DNA from 2 places in the Zoogloea oryzae genome. Region 1 is predicted to be linked to the other one. Evidence: predicted binding sites of a transcription regulator. Region 1 holds the regulator's gene; the other holds the start of a gene.
What was found. The regulator sigma-54, encoded in region 1, starts transcription at its own class of promoters, with help from an activator protein. The targets are predictions, from matches to a motif close to TGGCACGCTTNCTGCTNA.
Positions count from the first base shown of each region.

Region 2: a site for sigma-54 is predicted at 3,046-3,063, ahead of QQK25_RS14815 (ammonium transporter). Genes of this name have one in related genera too.

Region 1 is NZ_BSPX01000024.1:29,361-35,209, reverse strand. Features, by position in the region: gene ptsN (PTS IIA-like nitrogen regulatory protein PtsN) at 1-189, opposite strand, end outside; gene hpf (ribosome hibernation-promoting factor, HPF/YfiA family) at 345-668, opposite strand; gene QQK25_RS09715 (RNA polymerase factor sigma-54) at 685-2,142, opposite strand; gene lptB (LPS export ABC transporter ATP-binding protein) at 2,158-2,880, opposite strand; gene recX (recombination regulator RecX) at 2,867-3,316, opposite strand; gene recA (recombinase RecA) at 3,345-4,379, opposite strand; gene QQK25_RS09695 (CinA family protein) at 4,554-5,039, opposite strand; gene QQK25_RS09690 (phosphatidylglycerophosphatase A family protein) at 5,039-5,518, opposite strand; gene thiL (thiamine-phosphate kinase) at 5,515-5,849, opposite strand, start outside.
Region 2 is NZ_BSPX01000047.1:6,157-11,216, reverse strand. Features, by position in the region: gene QQK25_RS14820 (methyl-accepting chemotaxis protein) at 1-1,502, opposite strand, end outside; gene QQK25_RS14815 (ammonium transporter) at 1,815-3,017, opposite strand; gene QQK25_RS14810 (ferredoxin--NADP reductase) at 3,208-3,993, opposite strand; gene QQK25_RS14805 (pilin) at 4,299-4,745, shown strand; gene QQK25_RS14800 (phosphoethanolamine transferase) at 4,864-5,060, shown strand, end outside.

The DNA.
Region 1 (5,849 bases):
GATGCCCTGCCCGAGACCGGTCGAACCGAGCTTCTCGCGGGCAAACAGGCTGTCGAAGACGGTGCTCCGGGCGATGCCGTGATTGTTCTCGAACAGCAGGCCGGCTTGCTCGAAAGCGCGCTTCTTGCTGCTCGCCTCGAGGCCGACGACCACATTGGCCGGAGGCAGAAGTTTGGCGATGAGGTTCATGGGCGGGATGTTCCTGTACGCGGCTGGACCGGGACAGGTTTCCGGGAACGAATCTGGAAAATCCGGGGGCGGAGGCCGCCGGGGCCGTTGTGTCAGTTGGGGCGCATTATAGCCACAACGGTCCCGGGGAGAAGGGGATTACTTGGGGCCGAAGATCAGGATTCGGCGAGGTGCTGCTTCAGGGAGTCATGGCCGTGGTCGGAGGCCTTGTCCTTGTACTTCAGAACCTGGCGGTCGAGCTTGTCGGTCAGGGCGTCGATGGCGGCATACATGTCGGCATCCTCGCTCTCGACGTGGATGTCCTTGCCACGCACGTGAACGGTGACTTCGGCCTTCTGACGCAGCTTTTCCACCGAGAGGATCACGCCGACGCTGGTGACGTTGTCGAAATGACGGATCACGCGATCGAGCTTGGAGGAAACGTATTCGCGGATGGCCGGCGTAACTTCGACGTGATGCCCCGTGATGTTGAGGTTCATGGTTCTTACCTTTCTGTCAGATGGTTTTGCGCAGACTGACCGGCGGGATATCGAGGGACTCGCGGTACTTTGCGATGGTCCTGCGTGCCACGACGATACCCTGCTGGCCCAACAACTCGGCAATCTTGGCGTCGGACAAGGGTTTCTTCTTGTCTTCCGCGGCTACCAGCTGGCGAATCAGCGCCCGAATCGCCGTCGAGGAAGCCGCCCCACCGGTGTCGGTGGCGACGTGACTGCCGAAAAAATGTTTGAACTCGAAAATGCCTCTTGGTGTGGCCATGTACTTCTGGGTGGTCACCCGCGAGACGGTGGACTCGTGCAATTCCAACTGTTCGGCGATTTCACGCAGTGTCAGAGGGCGCATCGCCACATCGCCATAATCGAAGAACTGACGCTGCCGGTCAACGATCGCTTGCGACACACGCTGGATGGTGTCGAAGCGCTGTTGAACGTTCTTGATGAGCCAGCGGGCTTCCTGCAGGTGATTGGACAGGGAGCCACTGGCGCCGCGGTTGTCCCGCAGGATCTGGGCATAAAGCTGGTTGATGCGCAGCTTGGGCATCGCGTCCGGGTTGAGGTTCACAACCCAGGTGTTGCGCACCTTGCGGACGATGACATCCGGCACCACGTAGCGGATGTCGGACTGGGCGAAGCGGGCGCCGGGCCGGGGGTTGAGGTCGAGGATCAGGGCGTGGGCTTCGCGCAGCTCGTCGTCGGTGCAGCGCAGCGCGCGCTTGAGCTTGAGGTAGTCGCGGGCGGCGAGGAGCTCGAGGTGTTCGGCGACGATGGCCAGCGCCAGCTCGCGTTCGCGGCTGGGCGGCAGGGCGCGCAGCTGCAGGCCGAGGCATTCGCCGATGTCGGCGGCGCCGATCCCGCAGGGGTCGAGGCTCTGGATGTGGCGCAGGGCGATCGTGAGGTCGTCCAGATCCACTTCGAGTTCGGGCGGCAGCAGCGGCAGGAGGTCTTCCAGGGCCTGGCTGAGGTAGCCGTCGTCGTCGAGGGCCTCGATCATGAAGCGGGTGAGGGCCCGGTCGCGGTCGGACAGCTGGGTGAGGGCGATCTGGGCGTCCAGGTGGTCGCGCAGGGTGGTGACCGTGGCCTGGAGATCCTGGAAATCGTTGTCGTCGTCATCGTCCCGCGAGCCGCTGCCGGAGCCCTGCCAGTCGCCGCCTTCGGCGAAGTCGAACTCCCGGTCGGTGTCGCGTTCGCGCTGGTCGGATTCGCGGGCCTGCTCCTGCTCGCGCTCCTGGGCGGCCTCGCTGCCGGCGGGGGCGGCCGGGCCAGGGGCTTCGAGACGGCTGGAGCCGAGGTTCGACTCCGGCTCGTCCCGCTCGATCATCGGGTTCTCGAGGAGGATCTTCTCGATCTCCTGGTTGAGCTCGAGGGTCGATAGCTGTAGCAGCTTGATGGACTGCTGCAGCTGCGGGGTGAGCGCGAGATGCTGGGAGAGTTTGAGCTGGAGGCTGGGCTTCATGACAACAATGATGCCTTAAAGCCGGAAGTGCTCGCCGAGGTAAACCTGACGGACCTGTTCATTCCGGACGATCTCTTCAGGGCGGCCGCTGGCCAGCACTTCGCCGGCATTGATGATGAAGGCGCGGTCGCAGATGCCAAGGGTTTCGCGGACGTTGTGGTCGGTGATGAGCACGCCGATCCCTTTTTCCTTGAGGAAGCGGATGATCTTCTGGATGTCGATCACGGCGATCGGGTCGACGCCGGCGAAGGGCTCGTCGAGGAGGATCAGCCGCGGGTCGGAGGCGAGGGCGCGGGCGATCTCGCAGCGCCGGCGTTCGCCGCCGGAGAGGGAGATCGCGGTGTTGTCGCGCAGGTGTTCGATGCCCAGTTCGCCGAGGAGCTGCTCGAGGCGCTCGGCCATCTCGGTCTTGGTGAGCTTCTGCAGTTCGAGCACGGCCTGGATGTTCTCGGCCACGGTGAGCTTGCGGAAGACGCTCATCTCCTGGGGCAGGTAGGACAGGCCGAGGCGGGCGCGCTGGTGGATCGGGCGATGGGTCAGGACCTGGTCGTCGAGGGTGATCTCGCCGCCGTCGGCGACCACGAGGCCGACGATCATGTAGAAGCAGGTGGTCTTGCCGGCGCCGTTGGGGCCGAGCAGGCCGACCACCTCGCCACTGCCGACGTCGAAGGAGACGTCGTGGACGACGGTGCGGGCCTTGTACTTCTTGCGCAGGTTGCTGACTTTAAGCAGGCTCATCGCCGGGGTGTTCTTTCAGGACTCTACGAATGATTTCGGTCGAGAAACCGCGACCTTGAAGAAAACGCGCCTGGCGCGCCCATTCTCGCGCGTCTGCCGGTGCTGCGGCGAATTTTCGGCGATGGATGTCGCAGGCGCGTTCGAATTCACTTTCCGGACAGTTGTCGGCAATGGCCAGGCCGATCTGCTCGGCGCCGACGCCGCGCCGGGCGAGCTCGCTCTTGAGCCGCGAGGCGCCGAAGCGGGCCGCCTTGGCGCGCACGTAGGCATCGGCGAAGCGGGCGTCGGAGAGGAGGCCAAGCTCGACCAGACGGTCGAGTTCGGCGCTCACCTCTTCCACGCTGCCAAGGGTGCCCAGCTTGCGGGCCAGCTCGGCGCGGGAGTGTTCCCGCTGGGCCAGGCAGCGCAGGGCCCGCTCATGCAGACTGGTGGCCATGGACGACGGTGCTTCCTGCCCGGGACGCTCAGGCTGCCGCGGCGGGGGCGGCGGGCGCGATCACGGCCATCTCGGGCAGCCCGACGGCGACGCGGATCTTGTTTTCGATCTCGCGGGCGATGTGCGGGTTGCTCTTGAGAAACTCGCGGGCGTTGTCCTTGCCCTGGCCGATCTTCTCGCCGTTGTAGGCGTACCAGGCGCCGGACTTGTCCACGAACTTGTGCTGGACGCCCAGGTCGATGATCTCGCCCTCGCGGGAGGTGCCTTCGCCGTACAGGATGTCGAACAGGGTTTCGCGGAACGGGGGCGCGACCTTGTTCTTGACGACCTTGACCTTGGTCTCGGAGCCGATCACCTCGTCGTTCTTCTTGATGGTGCCGATACGGCGGATGTCCATCCGCACCGAGGCGTAGAACTTGAGGGCGTTGCCGCCGGTGGTGGTCTCGGGGCTGCCGAACATCACGCCGATCTTCATCCGGATCTGGTTGATGAAGATGACCAGGGTGTTGGTGCGCTTGATGTTGGCGGTGAGCTTGCGCAGGGCCTGGGACATCAGGCGGGCCTGCAGGCCGGGGAGCTGGTCGCCCATCTCGCCTTCGATTTCGGCCTTCGGGGTGAGCGCCGCGACGGAGTCGATGACGACCACGTCGACGCCGCCGGAGCGCACCAGCATGTCGGCGATCTCGAGGGCCTGTTCGCCGGTGTCGGGCTGGGAGATGAGCAGCTCGCCGATGTTGACCCCGAGCTTCTGGGCGTAGGTGACGTCCAGCGCGTGTTCGGCGTCGATGAAGGCGGCGGTGCCGCCGAGCTTCTGCATCTCGGCGACGACCTGGAGGGTGAGGGTCGTCTTGCCGGACGATTCGGGACCGTAGATTTCCACGACCCGGCCGCGGGGCAGGCCGCCGATGCCGAGGGCGATGTCGAGGCCCAGGGAGCCGGTGGAGACGGTCTGGATGTCGCTTTCAACTTCGCCGTCGCCCAGGCGCATGATCGAGCCCTTGCCGAACTGCTTTTCGATCTGGGAAAGCGCGGCGGCGAGGGCCTTGGCCTTGTTGTCATCCATCTGTCGTGATCCTTGTAAAAAGGGTTTTGGAGATTATGGCACAGAGTTTGCGTGCGGGTGATCGCGCGTCGTCACGAGAGGTATCGGAGCGAAGAAAGTCGCGCAGACTGGTATTTTATACAGTTGCGGCGGAACGTCTACCGGATTTGCCAAGGCCTTGATGTCAGACGGATTTCAGGCGTAGCGGCGGATCAGTTCGGTGAGCGCGAAGACCACTGCCTGGCGGCGGACGGACTCCCGGTCGCCGTCGAAGCGGCAGGTGGCCGTCTGGGGGGATTCGCCGGTCCGCCCCCAGCCGAAGCACACGGTGCCGACGGGTTTGTCGGCCGAGCCGCCGCCCGGGCCGGCGATACCGGAGATCGACAGGGCGAGGTCGGCCTCGGCCCGTTCGAGGGTGCCGCGGACCATCGCCGCGGTGGTCGGCTCGCTGACCGCGCCGTGGCGGGCGAGGGTCATCGGCGAGACGCCGAGGAGCGCGCACTTGGCGTCGTTGGAGTAGGTGATGAAGCCGCAGTCGAACCAGCCGGAGCTGCCGGCGGTGGCGGTGACGACCTCGGCGACCCAGCCACCGGTGCACGATTCGGCGGTGGCGAGGCGCCAACCGCGGGCGGCGAGGTGGTCGCCGACGAGGCGGGAAAGGGTTTCGAGCTGGGCGTCCATTAACCGAGGAACCTCACGAGCAGGGCCAGCGCGAGCAGGGTGTAGCCGGCGGCGATGAGATCGTCGAGCATCACGCCGAAGCCGCCGCGGGTGCGGTCATCCACCCAGCGGATGGGCTGCGGCTTGACGATGTCGAAGAAGCGGAACAGCACGAAGGCGGTGAGCTGCCAGCCGAAGCCTTCGGGGGTGAGCCACAGGACCAGCCAGATGGCGACGATCTCGTCCCACACGACGCTGCCGTGATCGGCCACGCCGAGAGCGCGGCCGGTGCGTTCGCAGGCAAGGACGCCGAACAGGAAGCAGGCCACCAGCAGCCCGGCGAACAGGCCGTCGGTGAGCGGTGCGCGCACGAGGGGGAAGAGCAGCCAGCCGGCCAGGGTGCCCGCGGTGCCGGGGCCCTTGGGCCACAGGCCGGAGCCGAAGCCGAGGGCGACGAAGTGGGCCGGATCGGACAGCAGGAAGCGGAGGTTGGGCTTCATGCGCCGTTGCCGAAGTGGTCGTAGCCTCGGGCGGCGAGCTCGCGCAGGGTGCCGCTGGTGTCGCGCAGGTGCAGGCCGCGGGTGGCCGGGGTGATGCTGCCGATGCGGTGCAGGGGCAGGGCCAGTCGGGCGGAAAGATCGGCCAGGGCAGCGCGCTGGGTGGGCGGAGCGGTGAACAGCAGCTCGTAGTCGTCGCCGCCGCCGGTGCACGCGGCGAAGGCCCGGGCGGGATCGCCGCAGGCGGCCACGAGGGGCGCGAGGGGCAGGTTGGCTTCGTCGATCACCGCGCCAACCCCTGAACATTCGAGGATGTGGTCGAGATCGCCCAGCA
Region 2 (5,060 bases), on a different contig from region 1:
ATGCGCTCGGCGGCGGCCGAAACGGCCTGCTCGATGCTGGCCATCTGGGCGATCACGTCGCGGGTGGCCTCGTGCCCGCGGGCCGCCTGCTGGCGGGTCTCGCGGGTGTGGGCGTCGGCGCTGCGGGCGTTGTCGCTCACCTGGTTGATGCTGGCGGCCATCTCGCCCACGCCGTTGGCCATCGCGTGGGAGGCGTCGTTCTGGGTGGCGGCGGCGCCGGCCAGGGCTTCCGAGGTGCGGGAGAGGGTGGCCGCGGTGTCCTCGATCTCGGTGGCCTGCTGGCGCAGCTCGGCGATCAGTGCGCCGACGTTCTGGGCGGTGGCGTCGATGTTGTTGGCGATGATGTGCAGCTCGTTGCGGGTGCCTTCCTCGTGGGGCTCGCGGCGGATGCGCGCCTGCAGATCGCCCGCACCGATGCGCCCGAGCACCTCGACGATGGCCTTCACTGGTCGCATCTGGTGGGTGATGAAGGTGTAGAGCAGCAGCGACAGCACCAGCGCCGCCACCGATGCGGCGATCAGGATGATGTTGCGCAGGGCCGTGCTCTCGGCGGTGAAGTCCTCCATGTAACCGCCGCCAGCCACCACCAGGCCGCCCAGGCTGTCGGTGTGCTCGTAGTAGGCGATCTTGGTCCGGGATGCGCCGTCCCGATCCTTCCAGGGATAGGTGATGCTGCCGCCGCCGTCCGTCAGCATTCGTGCAAGCGGTTGGCCGCCTTCGGCGTCGTGGATCTCGGTGGCGTTCTTGCCCGCCAGTACCGGATGGAAAATCATCAAGCCCTTTTCGTTGCCCTTGGCGCGAACCAGGAAGGCGTAACCACTATTGCCGAACTTGAGGCTCTCCAGCGCTGTCTTCAGGCTGCCGAAGGCGCCGGTGAGATCGAAGCCGACGAAAAGCGCGCCCACCACCTTGCCGTCCTTGTCGCGGGCGGGGGTGTACTTGGTCATGTACTGGCGGCCGAAGAGCTTGGCGACGCCCAGATAGGTTTCCCCGGCGATGAGCTTGGCCTTGGCGGGATGGTCGGCAGCGAGCGCGGTGCCCACGGCCCGCTCGCCGGCTTCGGTCTTGAGCGAGGTGCTCACCCGCACGAAGTCGTCGCCCTTGCGCACGAACACCGTCGCAACGCCGCCGGACGTGCGCGCGAACGCGTCGACGCTGGTGAAGTCGAGGTTGACCGGCTTGCCCTGATATTCGAGCAGCGGTGTGTCGATCGCGCCCACCGGGATCGAGCGTTCCGGGTGCAGCACGAAGGGCTCGGGAAAGTGGGAGAGGAAGATCGCCGACACCTTGTCGGTCAGGCCCACGCTGATCTCGTGGGTGGTGTCCACCAGCTGGCGCAGACCGTGGATGTGGCCCTTCACCTCCCGGTCCGCATGCTCCAGGCCCAGGCGGTAGGTGTAGGACGAGACGAACAGCGCCAGTCCGAGTATGACCAGCCCGCCGAGCAGAATGGATGCACCCACGAACTGGTGACTCAGGGACATCCGGTTGATCGATTTCATCGTGCTCCCCCACGCCATCGACGGGCGTTCTCGATTTATTACTAAAGTAATAGGTGATCCTGATACGGCAGTTCGGCGGGAATCTTGAGCTGGCCTGCATTTCGGATGCACGAGGGTGTGACGGATGACCGCCTTCTGGCGCCTGCCGGAAACGTAATCGATCAGTATTCTCATACTCATTCCGCCTGAGCGATGTCGGGCGAGAGCATGCGTGCATCCTGACGGCAGGGCCGCGCCCGGAAAGCCGGCCCTGAAATGCACAAGGCCCGGTCGAAACCGGGCCTTGCTGGGGAGGATCGCTGCAGCGCGGGCTTACCAGTGGGTTTCCCGGTCTGGCGTGGCGGTGATCTTGTGGATCGTCAGGTCGGCGCCTTCGAATTCCTCTTCCGGATCGAGGCGGATGCCGACGAGGGTCTTCAGCGTGCCATACACGATGGTGCCGCCCGCCAGCGCGATGACAATGCCGGCCAGGGTGCCGGCTAGCTGGGCCACGATGCTCACCCCACCAAGGCCGCCCAGCGCCGTGGTGCCGAAGATGCCCGCAGCAATGCCGCCCCAGGCGCCGCACAGGCCGTGCAGTGGCCACACGCCGAGCACGTCGTCGATCTTCCAGCGGTTCTGGGTGACGGTGAAGAGCTGCACGAAGAGCACGCCGGCGACGGTGCCGGTGGCCAGCGCGCCGATCGGGTGCATCAGGTCGGAGCCGGCACATACGGCGACCAGGCCGGCCAGGGGGCCGTTGTGGATGAAGCCCGGGTCGTTCTTGCCCAGCACCATCGCCGCCAGGGTGCCGCCGACCATCGCCATCAGCGAGTTGAGGGCCACCAGGCCGCTCACCTTGTCGAGGGTCTGGGCCGACATCACGTTGAAGCCGAACCAGCCCACGGTGAGGATCCACGCGCCCAGGGCCAGGAAGGGAATGTTGGATGGCGGGTGGGCGGCCACGTTGCCGTCCTTGGTGTAGCGGCCGCGGCGGGCGCCCAGCAGGAGCACGGCGGGTAGGGCGATCCAGCCACCCACGGCGTGCACCACCACCGAGCCGGCGAAGTCGTGGAACTTGGCGCCGGTGACGGCCTCCAGCCACGGCTGGATGCCGAAGTTGTCGTTCCAGGCGATGCCCTCGAAGAAGGGATACACGAAGCCGACCAGCAGGAAGGTGGCGATGCTCTGGGGGTGGAACTTGGCCCGCTCGGCGATGCCGCCGGAGATGATCGCCGGGATGGCCGCCGCGAAGGTGAGCAGGAAGAAGAACTTCACCATCTCGTAGCCGCTCTTCTGGGCCAGCACGTCGGCGCCCGAGAAGAAATTGGCCCCGTAGGCCACGGTGTAGCCGATGAAGAAGTAGGCGATGGCCGACACGCAGAAGTCGGTCAGGATCTTGACCAGCGCGTTGACCTGGTTCTTCTTGCGGACGGTGCCGACCTCCAGGAAGGCGAAGCCTGCGTGCATCGCCAGCACCATGATGGCGCCGAGCAGCACGAAGAGGACGTTACTGGCGTTGCTTGATTGCTCCATTTTGGGCTCCAAAATCGAAGCGAAGCACCAAGCAGGTGCCGTGCCAGTTTAGCTTTTCGGGAAAGTCTAATTAATTCATCAACTTGACGCCAAGCTTGCATCGATTTGTCGCACTTTATTCGTGCATCGCCATTTTGACTGCACCAAAAACAGGCGCAGTTGCGGCGCGCGGCTCCCCGAGATGGGGCGCTTACCAGGCGTTCTCGACCGCGATGTGGCCCGGCGCCGCCAGTCGGCTCAGGCGGAAACCCCTTCCCATCAGCGCCTTGTGGGTGTCGCGCACCATGTCGGGGCTGCCGCAGATCATGAAACGGGAGTCGGCATCGGAAAAGGGCAGCCCGACGGCGGTTTCGAGCCCACCCTGGCGGATCAGCTCGGGGATGCGGGCGTGGAGCGCGCCGGGGGCGGTCTCGCGGGTGACCACCGGCCGGTAGATCAGCTTGTGGCCCTGGGCCGCCCACAACGGGTGCTGCCGCAGCGCGGCGATCTCGTCCCGATACGCCAGGTCTTCGGCGAGGCGGGCGCAGTGGACCAGGATCAGCCGGTCGAAGCGCTGCCAGGTGGATTCGTCCTGGAGGATGGACAGGTAGGGGGCGAGGCCGGTGCCGGTGCCGAGCATCCACAGGTCGCGGCCATCGGCGAAGCGGTCGGTGGTGAAGAAGCCGTTTGCGGTGCGCTCGATCATCACCTCGTCGCCCACAGCCAACTGGGCGAGGCGCGAGGTGAAGGCACCGTCGGGCACCACGATGGAGTAGAACTCCAGGTGCTCGTCCCAGGTGGCCGAGGTCATCGAGTAGGCCCGCCACACCGGCGCCCCGTTCTCTTTCAGCAGCCCCAGCCGCGCAAACTGCCCGGGCACGAAGCGGAAGCCCGGCTCGCGGCTCAGGCGGAAGGACAGCAGACGCGGACTCCAACGGTGCATCCAGAGAATGCGGGCCACGGTGCTGCGGGTGTTGACGTTGACGGCGGTGTCCATGCGGTGTGCTCTCGACGATATCGGCGGGCTGCCCGAAGGGACAGACCGCATCCCGCGTCGCTTCGTTCCGGCAGCGGCGGCGCGAATGACTGACGCATTTCGGCAAGGGGGTGACGAAAATCGTCACCTGGAGCCCGCTGCTGCGCTTGCCACGGCGCTGGCGTGGGGGCGTCGGTTTGTTGAAAGTGTCTGATTCATAGACGTTTCGACCCGTCGGTCGGATTCTGGCACGGCGGTTGCATTAGCGTTGTCAGCCGGGTCTCGAGCCCGTTCTGGAATACCCATAATCTCTTGGAGATACGCACATGAAAGACATGAAGAAGCAAGGCGGTTTCACCCTGATCGAACTGATGATCGTCGTGGCCATCATCGGTATCCTGGCCGCCATCGCCGTTCCCCAGTACCAGCAGTTCCAGCGCAAGGCCAAGTTCTCCGACGTCGTGTCCCAGACCGCCGCCTACAAGTCCGCCGTTGAGCTGTGCATCCAGAACAACAACGGCGGTCTGACCGGCTGCGACACCGGCGCTTCCGCCGCTGACGGCACCTGGTCGATCCCGGCCCCCATCGCTTCCGGCGCCGGCAAGGGCAACCTCGACTCCCTGTCCGCCAAGGACGGTGTGATCACCGCCAAGGCGATCTCTTCCGGCGGTCTGAGCGGCGAAACCTACGTGCTCACCCCGACCTCCGGCACCGCCTCCATCAGCTGGGCCACCAGCGGCACCTGCCGTACCGCTTCGCCCCCGATCTGCTGATTGTCGCAGGGCCTCCAGGCCACCCCCGGCGGTGGCCTGACGCAACAAGCCCGGAATGGCGTAAGCCTTCCGGGCTTTGTTTTTGCAAGCTGAACCTCTCCACCCTGGAGCGCCTCCCTTGACCGGGCACCCGCAACCCCCCGATCCGCACCGCTTTAGCCGCTGGGCCGACAGCCTGCTGCTGGCCGTGCTGCTGCTGCCAGTGCTGGCCTTGCCCCAGCGCTGGGGCGACCGGGCGGCCGGCGTGGGGGCGATGCTGGCGCTGGTGCTGGTTGCGGCCAGCCTGCCGTGGCCGCGGCTGGTGCGTCTGCTGGC